One region of the Serratia sp. 2723 genome, then DNA from elsewhere that is predicted to be linked to it. Evidence: predicted binding sites of a transcription regulator. Region 1 holds the regulator's gene; the other holds the start of a gene.
What was found. Region 1 encodes Fur, which represses iron uptake genes when iron is present. Its sites were predicted from a motif close to ATAATAATGAGAACNACTATCAA; they were not measured.
Positions count from the first base shown of each region.

Region 2: a site for Fur is predicted at 1,517-1,539, ahead of gpmA (2,3-diphosphoglycerate-dependent phosphoglycerate mutase). Genes of this name have one in related genera too.

Region 1 covers NZ_JBNDIN010000003.1:58,174-61,315, forward strand. Annotated here, with positions in the region: gene fldA (flavodoxin FldA) at 93-632, shown strand; gene fur (ferric iron uptake transcriptional regulator) at 942-1,388, shown strand; gene ABIE29_RS05170 (beta-N-acetylhexosaminidase) at 1,533-3,142, opposite strand, start outside.
Region 2 covers NZ_JBNDIN010000006.1:324,330-327,471, reverse strand. Annotated here, with positions in the region: gene ABIE29_RS12215 (M48 family metallopeptidase) at 1-681, shown strand, start outside; gene gpmA (2,3-diphosphoglycerate-dependent phosphoglycerate mutase) at 734-1,486, opposite strand; gene ABIE29_RS12205 (PsiF family protein) at 1,813-2,151, opposite strand; gene galM (galactose-1-epimerase) at 2,339-3,142, opposite strand, start outside.

The DNA.
Region 1 (3,142 bases):
TACGCATTTACGGCTGAGCAAGCCTTCCCTTGGCAGCGCCTCAGGCCGCGTTTACGCAATACATTCATTTGAATTAAAAGGTTATTCTCACTATGGCTCATGTAGGCATTTTCTTTGGCAGCGACACTGGCAATACCGAAAACATTGCCAAGATGATCCAAAAGACGCTTCAGCAAAAATTCGGCAACGACGTGGCAGAAATCCACGACATCGCCAAAAGCAGTAAAGAAGATCTGGCAGCGTTTGACATCCTGCTGCTCGGTATCCCAACCTGGTACTACGGCGAAGCACAGTGCGACTGGGATGATTTCTTCCCGACGCTGGAAGATATCGACTTTAACGGCAAGCTGGTAGCGCTGTTTGGCTGTGGCGATCAGGAAGACTACGCGGAATATTTCTGCGATGCGATGGGCACCATCCGCGACATCATTGAACCACGCGGTGCGGCCATCGTCGGCCATTGGCCAACCAAAGGCTACCATTTCGAAGCCTCCAAGGGTCTGGCAGATGACGATCACTTTATCGGGCTGGCCATTGACGAAGATCGTCAACCTGAGCTGACCAACGAACGCGTAGACGCCTGGGTCAAGCAAATCAGTGAAGAGCTGAGCCTGGCCGAGATCGTCGGCTAAGCTCTGAACATATTGTAGGGGCGCCGTATACTGCGCCCTTCTGTTATCGGCATCACGGATTAGAGCAATAGAAGCTACAAGTTTGTAACTTCCTGCCTCGCCACGGTAGACTAAGACATCGGTTTATCCCATCCATCAAAGCTTTGCATGATTACCCTGTAAAAGTGCAAAGATATGTTTGTTAACAACCGGCGGTTTCTATTTGCAGCAACCGGTTCTATAATGAGACGCGATTAACGCTTTGTGCCGACCGATGCCATAGGCGAGAACGCCTCAACTTGATTAGCATAGTAACAGGACTGAATCCGCATGACTGATAACAACTCCGCATTGAAGAAGGCTGGCTTAAAAGTCACTCTTCCGCGACTCAAAATCCTGGAAGTCTTGCAGGATCCGGCATGCCATCACGTCAGTGCGGAAGATCTGTACAAAAAACTGATAGATATGGGCGAAGAAATTGGCCTGGCCACGGTATACCGCGTGCTGAACCAGTTTGACGACGCAGGTATTGTGACACGCCACAATTTTGAAGGCGGCAAGTCGGTATTCGAACTGACTCAGCAACACCACCACGATCACCTGATTTGCCTGGACTGCGGCAAAGTGATCGAGTTCAGCGACGAATCCATCGAAGTGCGTCAGCGCGATATCGCCAAGCAACACGGTATCAAGCTCACCAACCACAGCCTGTACCTGTACGGCCACTGTGAAACCGGCGATTGCCGCGAGAACGAAGCGCTGCACGACAAGAATTGATTCTGGCCCGCGCCAGAACGCGAAAACCGCCTACATGGCGGTTTTTTTATGCCCGGATGACAGAGAAAAAAATCCCCGGACAGGCCCGGGGAAAAATATCCACTCAATGATCACTATTGCAGTTTGCTCTCACCTCGCACTATTTTACGCTTTCACCGGTTCGGCGCGGCTGAAGCGTTTGCCGTCCGGGCTGATTGCACGGATTTGCACGTCACCCGCTACCGCAGGGCGCGCTTTATCGTCATAGCGCTGCCACTGTTTGCCGCCGTCGGTGGAATATTCAATCCCCAAACCTGGCAGAGAAATATTCGCTTCCAACTGACCACCGACGATACGTGCACCTGGAACCGGCAGGCGATAGCTCACGCCCGCTTTATCCATCTTGGCCAGCTCACGTTGACCAATCAGGTTAGCAAAGCGCAGCCAGTCCTGGTCCAGGGTTTTGGTATCGACCTGGTGGGTTTCGCCACCTTTGTACTCACGGCCAGCTTTGTAATCCTGCTCCCAGCTGGCGCGGTGCCATGCACGCTCTGCAAGCGACACTGCACGTGGGTAAATCATGTATTCCATCTGCTGGTCGGTACGCACGACTTCGCTCCACAGTTGTGCGGAAAGACCATATGCGCCCGGCCATGGTTTGTCGCTCTTGGCGGTGAAGTGGTTACCGTCACGGTCAACCGAGGTTTCGGCGTTCTGCGGCAGGTTGTTCGGCGCAAAGCTGAAGATCTTCTGCTCGTCGCTGAAGCGGGTGCCCCAGTAATAACCGTGTTCGTCCGGGCTGACTTCATATGGGAAGTCCATATAGACGTAGTCCGGGTTAGAGATCACCACGTCATAACCCTTGTTCGCCCAGTCGTTAGCCGAGTCGAAACCACCCCAGTACAGGGTATCCCAGAAGTTCACCGCCACATGCTTGGTCGCAAAGGCCTTCGAGTCTTTGGCATCTTTCAGGCCGTCCTGCCACGCCTGCATTCTGTCAATGCCGTGCGCTTTCACCAACTGGCTGACTTCCAGACCGAAGTAGCTTGGCAGGTGTTCCATATCTGCCACCTTGCCGTCTTTGATGATGGCCTGGCAAACCTGCGACTTGGCCCACGGCTTGTCTTCTTTGCTCAGATCGAGGATACCCTTGCCCGCTTCCGGTTTTTTCACGTCGGTATAGCCAGCACCCAGACGGATGTTCTTCGCTTCGTCCCCACCAAAGTGCCAGGTTTTCAGCGGTTGGCCGGCCTCTTTGTGCATCTGGGCCACTTCACCAATCACTTTGTCCACAAAGCTCTTGGACGAATCCAGGCATGGGTTCAGGTAGCTCTGGCGGTTGAAGTACTGCACCGAGGTGGTATTGGAGGTATCGGTCGGATCCACCAGGCGGAACTCGTTAGCCTCTTTCTCTTTCCCTTCGGCAAGCAGTTTCTTGTAGCGAGCTTCCATGGAAATAATCGCTGCACGAGCGTGCGCTGGCATGTCGATCTCAGGGATCACTTCAATCTGGCGCGCCTGAGCATATTTAACGATGTCGATATAGTCCTGACGGGAGAAGAAACCACCGTGCGGTGCCGGGCCAGAGCCATATTGCGGCATCAGGCAGGTGGTTTCACTCAGGTCATGGCAACGCTGGCCGCCCACTTCGGTCAACTCTGGCAGGCCAGGGATCTCAATACGCCAACCTTCATCATCCGTCAGGTGGAAGTGGAATTTGTTCAGCTTGTAGGCTGCCATCTGATCCAGCAGGCGCAATACGGCGTCTTTTTGGT
Region 2 (3,142 bases), on a different contig from region 1:
AGCAGTGAAATCGCCATGCGTATTCCTAGCGTGGCCGAACAGAAGCTGGGTAAACATACGCTCGATTTCCTGCAAACCAGTGGTTTCAAGCCTTCGCAATTACCCGCCGAGAAACAGCAGGCGCTACAGAAACTGTTCTTGCAGGTGATGCCGGAGCAGATGCGGCACGAGCGCACTCCGCTCAAGTTGAAATTGCTGGCGATGCCAGAGGTTGCCAATGCGTTCATGTTACCTGATGGGACTTTGGTGATCACCGACGATCTGGCCAAGTTGGCGACCCATGACGACGGCCTGGCTGCGGTGATGCTCCATGAAATGGGGCATCATGCTTACCGTCACCCAATGCGCATGGTGGTGCGTTCATCCCTGGTGGCACTGACGTTTATGTGGATGACCGGTGACGTCAGCGGCATCGGTGATACCTTGCTGCAATCGGCCTCGTTTATGCATGAAATGCAGTTCTCTCGCAGCGTGGAGCGTGAGGCAGACGACTGGGCAATCGCAGAAATGCAGCGTCAGGGGCGTTCGTTATCGGCGATGGAAGATCTCTACCGTGCATTGCAACAGGCGGCAAGCACGTCAACCGTGGCACTAGAGGTGCCGGAGTGGTTAAGTACCCATCCAGAGATGCAGGCGCGTTTGCAGGCCATCGAAGCGGCCAGGATCAAAGAGCAGCAATAAAAAAAGCCCTCGGCTCAACACCGGGGGCTTGTTGCTTTTCAGGGGCGAAAACTTACTTCGCTTTACCCTGGTTGGCGACGGCTGCAGCTTTGGCTGCGATCTCATCGGCATTACCCAGGTAGTAACGCTTAATTGGCTTGAAGCTCTCATCGAACTCATACACCAACGGCACGCCGGTTGGGATGTTCAGCTCGAGGATTTCGTCTTCGCTCAGGTTATCCAGATATTTTACCAGCGCACGCAGGGAGTTACCGTGAGCCGCGACGATCACGCGCTCACCGCTCTTGATGCGTGGCAGGATCTCTTCGTCCCAGTATGGGATAACGCGATCGATGGTCAGCGCCAGGCTTTCGGTCAGCGGCAACTCTTTTTCGCTCAGCGCTGAGTAACGCGGATCGTGGCCAGGGTAGCGCTCATCTTCTTTGGTCAGCTCTGGTGGTGTGACCGCGAAGCCGCGACGCCATTGTTTAACCTGCTCATCACCGTATTTTTCTGCGGTTTCGGCCTTGTTCAGCCCCTGCAGCGCACCGTAATGGCGTTCGTTCAGCTTCCAGGACTTTTCGGTAGGCAGCCAGGCCTGGTCCAACTCGTCCAGAATGTTCCACAGAGTGTGGATAGCACGCTTCAGTACGGAGGTGTAAGCGAAATCGAAAGAGAAACCTTCGTCTTTCAACAGCTTGCCCGCTGCTTTTGCTTCGGTGCGGCCTTTGTCGGACAGATCGACATCATACCAACCGGTGAAGCGGTTTTCGTTGTTCCACTGGCTTTCGCCGTGGCGCACCAGAACCAGCTTAGTTACAGCCATAGCTTAACTCCTTAATAATCTGAAGGTTTAATGATAACGAATATCATTATAATCTGCGGCCATTCACTCGGCAATCGGTATACCCGTCGTCTTTCAAGCTGCAGCTTGAAATCCTTAAGATATACCGGTGAATGACCTTACCAACGGTACCCGCTTTCATACTTGAACAGAGCTGGATTAACTCTTACCGCTACTGGAGATTGTGATTAACCATAGCCAATTTTTGGCCGCAAGGTAAGAGGGGCGCGAAGGAAAGAGCTGAATCGTTCAGGCTGGTAACAGGGCGCGAATGAGAGCTATTCACCCGCGCCACCGCGTTAATGCGTTCAGGCGGTTTTTTTCAGGCAGCTACTCATAAAGGTTTTGCGCTCGTCACCTTTCAGGCTCTTTTTAGCGGCGTCGGCATTACAGCTTTTCATTTTCTGCTGCTGCGGCGTCAGGGCCTTCTCGGTATTGTGGCCTTCAGCCTTCAGGCAGGTGCTCATGAAGGTGGTGCGGTCAGAACCTTTCAGCGATTGGGTGGTAGCCTGTTGATTACAATCGGTCATGCGTTTTTGCTGGGCAGCCTGCGCCGGAGAAGGCGTTTTTGCCGCGGTGTCGGCAGCCATCAGGTTGGTGCTCAGCAGTAAACCTGCCAGTAATGGAAGTGCAGTAATCAGACGCATTAGGTGTTCCTTCAGCTATTGAACGGCCAGCAGGCCGAAAATTGTGATATCACTCACGGGCTGGTGCATACCACGGTAGCCTGATTCTAGTGCGGGGTTGGCAATAATGAAAGGTAACGGCCTGGGGGGGCAATGTAAGCAATTATAACAATCACGCCCCTTACCGCATGACAAGGGGCGTGGCGGCTCAGATAGGAATAAGCTGATAGTGCGTTGCGCTCTGATAACGCTGGCCAGGTTGTAGCCAACAATCCGGCTGCGGCCATTCTGGGTGGTTCGGGCTATCCGGCAGGAACTCGCTTTCCAGCGCCACGCCGGCGTAATTTTGGTAGCTACCGCCGTCGCGCGCCGGTGTGCCACCCAAATAATTGCCGCTGTATAGCTGGATTGCTGGCGCGGTGGTAAACACCGTCATCGCGACCTTGCCGTCGGCAGACCACAGGTGAGCCGCCGGGCTTGCCAACCGGTGGCAGGTGTCGTGCAGCAGGTAGGCATGGTCGTAACCCTTAACCCGCTGCTGATCGCGGTCGTGCAATAAATCTTGCTGCAGGGTTTTCGGCTGGCGGAAATCCATCCCGCTGCCTGCAACCGCCGCCAGATCGGCATTGGGGATGCCATCGCTGTCCACGGGCAGATAATGATCGGCGAACAGCTGCAAGCGCTGTTGCCGGGCGTCGTGGCCAGCACCATCCAGATTGAAATAGGCATGGTTGGTCAGATTGACCGGGCAGGCGCGATCGGTTTGTGCCTGATATTCAATCTCCAGCCGGTGATCGGCGGTTAGCCGGTAGCTCAGCGTCACGTCGAGGTTGCCAGGGAAACCTTGGTCGCCGTCCGGCGAATGGAGCTGATAAATCACCTGCTGCTCATCCTGCTCTACGATCTGCCAGCGGCGAGCGTGAAAGCCGTTTGGCCCGCCGTGCAGTTGGTGCTCCCCCTGATTGGCGATCAGCGGGTGTGGCTTGCCATCAATGTTCAGGCTGGCATGTGC